DNA from 2 places in the Pseudoalteromonas sp. S3776 genome. Region 1 is predicted to be linked to the other one. Evidence: predicted binding sites of a transcription regulator. Region 1 holds the regulator's gene; the other holds the start of a gene.
The links. Region 1 encodes FliA, which starts transcription of late flagellar genes. Its sites were predicted from a motif close to CTAAAGNTNNNNNNNNNNNNGCCGATA; they were not measured.
Positions count from the first base shown of each region.

Region 2: the regulator FliA is predicted to act here: its motif matches at 2,586-2,612, upstream of pomA (flagellar motor protein PomA).

Region 1 is NZ_PNCU01000010.1:47,976-53,201, forward strand. Features, by position in the region: gene flhA (flagellar biosynthesis protein FlhA) at 1-221, shown strand, start outside; gene flhF (flagellar biosynthesis GTPase FlhF) at 244-1,719, shown strand; gene CWC16_RS05665 (MinD/ParA family ATP-binding protein) at 1,712-2,572, shown strand; gene CWC16_RS05670 (RNA polymerase sigma factor FliA) at 2,599-3,309, shown strand; gene cheY (chemotaxis response regulator CheY) at 3,351-3,734, shown strand; gene CWC16_RS05680 (protein phosphatase CheZ) at 3,750-4,517, shown strand; gene CWC16_RS05685 (chemotaxis protein CheA) at 4,533-5,226, shown strand, end outside.
Region 2 is NZ_PNCU01000011.1:58,353-63,578, forward strand. Features, by position in the region: gene dxs (1-deoxy-D-xylulose-5-phosphate synthase) at 1-1,113, opposite strand, end outside; gene ispA ((2E,6E)-farnesyl diphosphate synthase) at 1,216-2,103, opposite strand; gene CWC16_RS06345 (exodeoxyribonuclease VII small subunit) at 2,106-2,348, opposite strand; gene pomA (flagellar motor protein PomA) at 2,665-3,432, shown strand; gene CWC16_RS06355 (flagellar motor protein MotB) at 3,435-4,355, shown strand; gene CWC16_RS06360 (hypothetical protein) at 4,560-5,075, shown strand; gene CWC16_RS06365 (DNA topoisomerase III) at 5,121-5,226, shown strand, end outside.

The DNA of each region.
Region 1 (5,226 bases):
TAGAACCAAGCCTTGCTGAGCGACTTCAAACATCATTAAACGAAGCGCATCAGAATCAAGAAATGGCCGGAGAACCTTCAATATTGCTAACGTCAGGAATGTTACGCACTGTGTTATCTCGTTTTGTTAAGTACACCATACCGGGTTTAAGGGTGATGTCTTATCAAGAGGTACCAGATGAAAGACAGATCAAGATTGTCAGCTCAGTAGGCCAACAATAAAGATTTTAACAGGGGTTGAACCATGAAGATTAAACGTTTTTTTGCTAAAGATATGCGCACCGCACTGAAAGAAGTTAAAGATGAGTTAGGTGTTGATGCCGTTATTATGTCGAACAAAAAACTCGCTAATGGTGTAGAAATTGTTGCCGCAGTAGATTATGACAAAGCAGCCCCTAAAGCCGCAGCGCAACCACAGGCAGCGCCAGCTCCTCAAAGAGCTGTTCAACAAAACGCTCATAACTTTGTAAAGCCAGAGCCGCAGCGTGCGCAACCTGAGCCACAAGCAGCAGTCGCCGATAGCTTACAAGCATTATTGGAGCGTCAGTCGCCGCGTCCTCGCTCTCCTGAACTTGCTTCTATGTTTTCGCAATCAGGTATTGATACATCTGAGCATTATCAAGAGCCTGCACAGCCACGTACTACAAATATGTTTGCACGCGAAAATGAAGCGCCAAAACGCATGCAAACCCAAGCTGACAGCTTAGGCTTTGATGACCTAGATCAAGATTTTGACGAGCTAGATACGCCGGTTGCACCGCGTAGCCAAGCTAATAATAACGAAAGCGCTCAAATGAGCGCAATGCGTGATGAAATGAACGCAATTCGCCAGTTACTAGAGCACCAAGTATCGGGTTTAATGCAGCAAGATATGGCGCGTCGCGACCCAACACGTGCATGCATGATTGATCGGTTAGTTGGCATGGGGATAGATAAAGACGTTGCAGAGCAAATGGCGTGTTTTATTCCTGATGACGTATCGCGCCAGCAAGGTTGGAAGGCATTATTACAAATGGTTGAAGATCAAATGCAGACCACCAATAATGAAATTCTTCGCCAAGGTGGTGTGTACGCACTTGTAGGGCCTACTGGTGTAGGTAAAACAACCACAGTTGCTAAACTTGCAGCATTAGGGGCACAAAAATATGGCGCCGACAAAGTCGCCCTTATAACGACAGATACTTACAGAATAGGTGCTTATGAGCAGCTTGCTACGTATGGCCGTATTATTGGTTGTGGTGTTAAACAAGTAAAAGATGCCAATGAATTAGCTGAAGTTTTATATCATTTACGTAATAAGCGTCTAGTATTAATTGATACAGCGGGTATGAGTCAACGTGATTTACGCTTAACTGAACAGCTAAACACCTTAATGCGTAACCAACGAGTAGATATACGTAGTTATTTAGTATTAAGTGCTACTGCACAAATAAATGTTCTACAAGAAACGGTGAGACATTTTAAAAAGGTTCAGCTAAGCGGTTGTATTTTCACTAAGTTAGATGAATCATTAAGTTTAGGTGAGATTATTAGTATAGCGATTCAAAATCGTCTTCCGATAGGGTATCTTACTAATGGTCAGCGTGTACCAGAAGATATTCGCGTTGCAAATGCTGAAAAACTAGTAAAAAAAGCTGAGCAATTGTATTTAAAAAGAGCAAAAGCACAACATTCAAGGCACCAAGCGGTGGCGCCAAGCACAGTAGGGATGTATGATTAACACAGTATTAGATCAAGCAAGCGGCCTGCGCAAAATGAGTCAAAACAATAACAACGGCGTAAAAGTTATCGCTGTCACCGGCGGTAAAGGCGGGGTGGGTAAAACCAACGTCTCATTAAATACTGCGATTGCTTTAGGACAGCAGGGTAATCGTGTATTAGTATTAGATGCCGATTTAGGCCTAGCTAATTGTGATGTAATGCTAGGACTACGTGTTGAAAAAAACTTATCTCATGTCCTTTCGGGTGAGTGCGAACTTGATGAGATTTTAGTTGAAGGCCCAGGCGGCATTAAAATAGTGCCTGCTACATCCGGCTCGCAAAGTATGGTGGAGCTAACCCCTTCTGAGCATGCGGGCTTAATTCGTGCCTTTAGTGAGCTTAATACAGAATTTGATATTTTAATTGTAGATACCGCCGCCGGTATTTCTGACATGGTGCTGAGCTTTTCTCGTGCAGCCCAAGATGTAATGGTTGTTGTGTGCGACGAACCGACCTCTATTACTGATGCTTACGCGCTTATTAAAGTACTTAGCCGCGAGCATGGCGTTTATAAATTTAAGATTGTTGCTAACATGGTGCGCAGCATGCGTGAGGGCCAAGAACTTTTTGCCAAGCTGTCAAAAGTAACTGACCGTTTTTTAGATGTGTCAATGGAACTTGTTGCGACCATCCCATATGATGAAAATATGCGTAAATCTACGCGTAAGCAAAAAGTCATTGTCGATCTTTTCCCTAACTCACCAGCAGCAGTCGCGTTTAAAACATTAGCGACAAAAGCAGTAAAGTGGCCTATACCTAATCAACCTTCAGGGCATTTAGAATTTTTCATTGAGAAGCTAGTAAACGGCTGATTATGACAACTTCGGTGAAAAGAGCTATGGGATATCAATCAACACAAAATTTAAATGTGATTGTTGAAAAGCATGCGTCGCTTGTCAAAAAAGTGGCGTGTCATTTGATAGCTCGTCTTCCTCCTAGCGTTCAGCTCGATGATTTAATTCAATCAGGAATGATAGGCCTTATTGAGGCCTCAAAAAACTTTGATGCCAGTAAAGGAGCAAGCTTTGAAACGTTTGCGGGTATTCGCATTCGCGGCGCTATGCTCGATGAAATGCGCAGGGGTGACTGGGCTCCTCGCTCGGTGCACCGTAAAAGCAGATTAGTCGCCGAAACCATCACAGAATTAGAAAATAGCTTAAATAGAGAGCCAAAAGATACTGAAGTAGCTGAAAAACTTGATATTTCGCTAGAAGAATACCATCATATTTTAAATGATGTTAATTCCAGTAAAGTGCTAGGTATAGATGACCTTGGGGTAGATGAAGATGTTATTAGCCCTGCAGGTCAAGATTTAGCGCTAGACAAACCATTTAATAATGTTAAAAATGAACGGTTTAATAATTCATTGTTAGAGGCGATAAAGTCTTTACCAGAGCGTGATGCGATGGTGCTTTCTTTGTATTACAACGATGAAATGAATTTAAAAGAAATTGGGCATATACTCGATGTAAGTGAATCGCGTGTAAGTCAGATACATGGTCAGGCGATGATTAAGCTCAAAGCAAAAATCAATGACTGGATAAACTAGTAGTAAGTAAATTATAGGTTAAGACCTCACCGGAGGATGTTTTGGATAAAAACATGAAAATTCTTGTTGTTGATGATTTTTCTACAATGAGACGTATTATAAAAAATCTGTTGCGTGACCTAGGGTTCACGAATGTTCAAGAAGCTGATGATGGCTCTACAGCATTACCTATGTTGCAAAATCAGGTTTTTGACTTTGTAGTAACCGATTGGAATATGCCAGGGATGCAGGGTATTGACTTGCTACGAGCTATTCGAGCTGATGATAAATTAAAACATATTCCGGTTTTAATGGTGACAGCAGAAGCTAAAAAAGAACAAATAATAGCGGCAGCGCAAGCAGGTGTTAATGGTTACATTGTTAAGCCATTTACTGCAGGTACTTTGAAAACTAAATTAGAAAAAGTGTTTGAACGCTTAGGTTAATGAGAGGAGAGGCTTATGTCAGCACCAGCTGCGCCTCAAATTACTTTAGAACAAGCTCGTCAGCTCGTTGTTTTTTTAGAAAACGGTGAGCAAGATAAAGCTGACCAATTAATTTTAGATACTGCCTCTCAAGAGCAATCGCAGCTTTTTGCCGAAGTAGGTAAGTTAACGCGTCAGTTGCACGAAGCTCTTAAAAGCTTTGAACTTGATACGCGTTTAACCGATTTAACTACTGATGCAATTCCGGATGCAAAAAAACGCTTAAACTATGTCATGGAAATGACAGAAAATGCAGCTAACAAAACAATGGATGCGGTAGAAGCAAGCCTCCCTATTGCACAGCAGCTAGCAGATGAAATTGCACATATTAAGCCTACTTGGGATAGGCTTATGAACCGTGAAATTGAGCTGGGCGAGTTTAAAACTTTATGCCACAGCATCGATAAATTTATGAATAGCTCTCATCACAAAACTGATGAGTTGCAGACTTTAATGACCAATGTACTCATGGCGCAGGATTTTCAAGATTTGACCGGCCAGGTTATCCGCCGAGTAATAGAGTTAGTCAGAGAAGTTGAAGAGAGTCTAATTCACCTTTTAACAGCATTTGCCGCACAAGATGACAGCACTGTTGAAAGTAAAGAACAACAAGAAACAGAAGAACTGGTTGCCGCACAAACATTAGCAGGTCCTGAAGGCCCTATTATTGATAAAGAGTCGCGAAGTGATGTTGTATCTGATCAAGACGAGGTCGACGACCTATTATCAAGTTTGGGCTTCTAAGAGGAGAGTAACTGCATGAGCTTTGAAGTCGATGAAGATATTTTACAAGACTTTCTTGTAGAGGCTGGAGAAATCCTTGAGCTTTTATCTGAACAGTTAGTTGAGCTAGAAAATAACCCAGAAGATACTGAGTTACTAAATGCTATTTTTAGGGGCTTTCATACCGTAAAAGGGGGAGCTGGCTTTTTAGCTATGACTGAGCTTGTAGACGCTTGTCATGGTGCTGAAAATGTATTTGACCTCTTGCGCCAAGGGGTTAGAACCGTTAATTCAGAATTGATGGATGTGATTTTACAAGCACTAGATACCATTAACGAAATGTTTGCTACTATTCAAAACCGCGAACAGCCAGACCCAGCAGATCCTCAATTATTAGAAACCCTTCATAAACTTGGTCAACCGCCTTCGGATGACGAGCTTACAGAAACAGTCCCTGAAGTTGTTGTACAAGAACCCGCAGCACCTGTTAATGCACCTGATGAAGAAGACCCATTTGCATTTGATGAATTATTTGATGTAGCAGGTTCAAGCCCTTCAGCAGATAGCACGCAGATTGATGAAATTACAGAAGATGAATTTGAAAGCTTATTAGATGAGCTTCATGGTAAAGGCCAAAGCCCGGTATCGCAACCAAGTGCAAGTGCAGAGCCAGACCCAAGTTCAGACATTACTGATGATGAGTTTGACAGTTTGTTGGATGAATTACACG
Region 2 (5,226 bases), on a different contig from region 1:
TTGCTCTGCTATAGCTACATCGAAATACTGCTCTGGATGTTCTTTTGAAAAACGCACCATACCTGAGCCTTCACGCATTGCCGGTGTAATAGCCATTAATTTTTTATCTTGCTCGGCCATATCACACAACCAATCACCAAACACCTTAGAGAAAGTGGCGGCGCCAGGTTTAGATTTAGGTAAGCTTGATGTATTAGGGTCGAACTTTGGTACACCGTGATAACCAATAGGATCAGCTTCTGCCGGTTTATAGCCTTTTCCTTTTTGCGTTTTTATATGTAAAAGCTGAGGCCCTTTTAAATTACGCATATTACGCAGTGTATCTACAAGCATATTTACATCGTGGCCATCAATGGGGCCAATGTAATTAAGACCTAGTTCTTCAAAAAAGGTACCTGGAATAACCATCCCTTTTAGGTGCTCTTCTACTTTACTGGCAAGCTCTTTAACAGGAGGCACGCCAGAGAGTAACTTTTTACTGCCTTCGCGAATATTTGTGTAAAAGCTACCAGATAAAATACGCGCAAAGTGATTGGTTAACGCACCAACGTTTTCAGAAATCGACATTTCGTTATCATTTAAAATGATTAACATGTCAGATTTTACATCGCCTAAGTGGTTCATGGCTTCAAATGCCATTCCTGCTGTAATGGCGCCATCGCCTATAACGGCAACGGTTTTACGGCCTTTGCCTTCTTTTTGAGCTGCAATAGACATACCGAGCGCAGCTGAAATAGAGGTGCTTGAGTGCCCAACACTAAACGTATCGTATTGGCTTTCTTCACGAAAAGGAAAGGGGTGTAATCCATCTTTTTGACGAATTGTGTGCATTAAATCGCGTCGGCCCGTTAAAATTTTATGCGGGTACGCTTGATGGCCCACATCCCACACTAGGCGATCTTCTGGTGTGTTATACACATAATGAAGCGCAACGGTAAGCTCAACAGTTCCTAAACCAGACGCTAAATGGCCGCTACTTTGCGAAACAGAGTTGAGTAAATAGTCTCGTAACTCGTTGCTAAACGCAGGGAGTTTATCTTGCGCTATGTCGCGTAAGTGGGCTGGTTCGTCAACCAAGTTAAGTAATGGATACTTGCTACTATCAAGTGTCATGGTATTTATTTTATCCTTCGCTAACAGCGGTGCTAACTTAGTCGTTGTTACCGCTGTTGAGTAATAATGTCAGTGCTAAATGGCAATACGTATATGTAACACTCAATGGTCACGTTTAATCAGGTAGTTTGCCAACGCCGCTAGAGTAGAGGTATCAGCATCTATTTTGTTTAATGCCTGATGTGCTTGCTCTATTAAATTTTGCGCCATTTGTTTGGCACCTTGCATACCTAATAGGGCCGGATAAGTTGCTTTATTAGCAGCTAAATCAGAGCCTTGTGGCTTACCTAAAGTAAATGTGTCACCTTCAACATCTAAAATGTCGTCGTGCACTTGAAATGCCAGCCCTATAGCATACCCAAAAACACTTAAGTTTTCTAAGGTTTGTTTGTCTGCTTTTTCGCTACATAATGCACCTAAAGTAATAGCACAGTTTATTAAAGCACCCGTTTTTAATCTATGAATTCGTTCAAGCTGTTGTACTGTAATCACTTTATCTGTAGCTGCAATATCTAACCCTTGCCCGCCTACCATGCCTTCAAGCCCGGATGCTTTAGCCAGTGCGCTGATCATTTTTACTTGTGTTGTCGCGCTGCAAGTAAAATTATGAGATGAAATAAGCTCAAAGGCTAATGTTTGTAGTGCATCGCCCGCTAAAATTGCATGCGCATCATCAAACGCTATATGGCAAGTTGGGCGCCCGCGGCGAAGGTCGTCGTCATCCATGGCTGGTAAATCATCGTGTACTAACGAGTAGCTATGAATACATTCAATAGCAGCAGCAAGGGTGTCTAGATCTTGCTTATTAGCTCCGAGCATTTCACCACTTGCGTAGACTAAAAAGGGACGTAAACGCTTGCCACCGTTAAATAAGCCGTAATGCGTGGCTTCTTTTACTATGTGTGCGGTATCAAGGGGTTGATCAAAGTACTGTTGCAGGGTCTTTACGACATCTTGTTGAGCACATTCTATTTTTTCTTGTATGCTCACGGTTATTCCACTTCATTATTAAAGGAAGTCAGCGCTGCTTTTTCATCATTACCCATTAAAATAGAGACTTTTTGCTCAGCTTGTTGCAACTTGCCCGTTGAGGCGTTTGCTAAGGCTATACCACGCTCAAATTGTTTTAACGACTGTTCAAGCGATAAGTCACCTTGTTCCATGTCACCGACAATGGTTGATAATTCTTCGAGAGCTTGTTCAAAACTTAGGTTTTCAGGTTTTTTAGTCGCCATGTTTAATTTCAGCCAGCATGATAAATTTAGGAGCCAATTTTAGGGGGAATGCTAAACTAGGTCAAAGGATGATCGCTGTTTTTTAAGTTATATCAGTTTAAATCGTATTTTTATAACGTATAAGATGCGTATTAGCCCCCACTGTGTACAATAAAAATTAATTAGTCGCTAGGCGAGTAGGGTATCTTGATCTAAAATTAGGCAAAACACAGTGTTTTACACTTTTTTCAAAAATGGCTTAAGTATTTCAGTATCTTGCCGATAAGCAGTTAATAATAAAAGTTTGAATAACAAAGTATAATACTTTGGAGGAAATGTGGATTTAGCAACCATAATTGGGATCCTTGGCGCAATTGGTTTAATTGTCATGTCCATGTTTATGAGTAGTAGCGGCGAAATGGGGATGTTTGCCGATGCACCTTCTAGCGTAATTGTATTTGGTGGCTCACTATTTATAGTGTTATCAAACTTTACCTTGTCGCAGTTTTTGGGCATAGGTAAGGTTGTTGGTAAAGCATTTATGTTTAAAATCGAATCGCCAGAAGAGCTGATTGAAAAAGCAGTTGAACTTGCTGATTCGGCCCGTAAAGGCGGTTTTTTAGCCCTCGAAGAAGCTGAAATACCAAACCCTTTTATGCGCAAAGGTGTGGATATGCTCGTTGATGGCCACGATGCTGATGTAGTGCGTGCCACGCTTCAAAAAGACATTTCTTTAACTACAACTCGTCACGAATTGGGCGCCGGGTTATTTAAGTCACTTGCCGATATAGCCCCTGCAATGGGTATGATAGGAACGTTAATAGGCTTAGTTGCTATGTTATCTAACATGGATGACCCTAAAGCCATCGGCCCCGCAATGGCGGTTGCCTTGTTAACTACTCTATATGGTGCCTTTTTAGCAAATGTTGTGGCTATTCCTATTCAGGTAAAACTGGAGCTTCGTAAAGACGAAGAAGCGATGAACCAGCGTTTAATACTGGATGCTATTTTAGGGATTCAAGATGGCCAAAACCCGAAAGTAATTGAAGGTATACTGAAAAACTACCTTGCTGAGTCTAAGCGCAAAGTAGATACCGAGGAGTAACCATGTCTGATCAAGAGTGCAAATGCCCACCACCAGGTCTGCCCGCTTGGATGGGAACATTTGCCGACTTAATGTCGCTTTTAATGTGCTTTTTTGTACTTTTGCTCGCGTTTTCAGAAATGGATGTACTTAAATTTAAGCAAATAGCAGGCTCGATGAAGTTTGCTTTTGGTGTTCAAAATAAAATAGAAGTAAAAGACATTCCAAAAGGAACGTCAGTTATTGCTATGGAATTTACCCCAGGTAAGCCTGAACCTACCCCGATAGAAACCATACAACAGCAAACCGTTGAAATGACCCAGCAAATGTTAGAGTTTCAAGCGGGCGATGAAAGCTCCGCTGGTGGTAGACAAGAACAACGTGGCGATAAACGTGGTGGCGAGTCTCGTAGTACATCTCAGCAGCAATCTTCAGAGCAAGCAACTTCAGCCGCTGATCAAGAACAAACTAACGAGCTAGTGAAAAAAATAGCGCAACAGCTCGAAAAACAGATTATCGATGGTGCAATCGAGCTTGAATCTTTAGGGCAGCAAATCATTATTCGTATCCGTGAAAATGGCTCATTTCCCTCTGGCAGTGCTTTTTTACAACCCAAGTTTAAGCCCATAATTCAAGATATTGGTGAGTTATTAAAAGATGTACCTGGTGAAATTACGGTATCGGGTCACACCGATGATTTTCAGGTTTCTAACGAGTTATATATTAATAACTGGGATTTATCGTCAAAGCGTGCTGTGGCGGTAGCAAGCGAATTACAAACGGTACAAGGGTTTGATAAAAACCGCATGATGGTAGTAGGGCGTGCTGATACTCGCCCACTTGTGCCTAACGACTCTAATGAAGACAGGCGTAGGAATCGCCGAGTAGAAATATCAATCTTACAAGGTAAGGCTAAAGAGTCAGACCCGATTGATGTGCGCTAGGTTATTGCCTAGCGTTATACTTTATTAAATTAGTTTCATTTTAAGGTACTTTATCCCTTGAAGTATCTTGGCAATCTCATCATTTTAGCTTACAGTACATTTCTTTAACATATGTAATGGAGTGCCTGTGAAAACAATCAGTAAATATTGCGATATGCCGGGAAATGGTTCTGGTGGTGACGAAGATAAGACTAATTAATAACAATGCCAATATGGTTAAGTGAGTTACATTCTTTTCTTGAGCTAAGTTGGGTTTTATTTTTACTCCCTGCTATTTTTATTTTCTATCTAAGAAAAGATTATTTAGCACTCAGGTTTGTATGTATCACGAGTGTTTTTTTCTTATTCGGCGCTTTTATATATGAGCCTTTAAAAGCGTTGGATAAAGGTATAAACATATACAGATACGTTGTTTGGGCTTTTAATGATATTGCTTGGATGGCACTCATTGCTTACCTAGGTTTAAAAGATAAAGTTTACTTATGGCAATCTGTATTAGGTCAGCTTGTGGTTATTATGGCGCCTATATTACAGCTATTTAGAGTTGTAGATCGCCATTTATGGGATTTATCTTATAGCACTTTAATGTATAAAACGCTTTTGCCACTCATTAATATTTCTACTGTTGTAGTGTGCTACCTCCCTCTTATTTATATTTTAGTTAAAAATAAAGAATACCCGATTAATAGTAAATATAAAAACTCCCCACCCTTAAAATAGCTGTGCTAAACTACTGTTTATATAAACAGTTAATGAGCAGCTCCCATGAAACTCTATATCGCAGAAAAGCCATCACTTGGCAGAGCTATTGCTGATGCACTGCCTAAACCACATAAAAAACACGATGGCTATATAGAAGTGGCTAATGGCG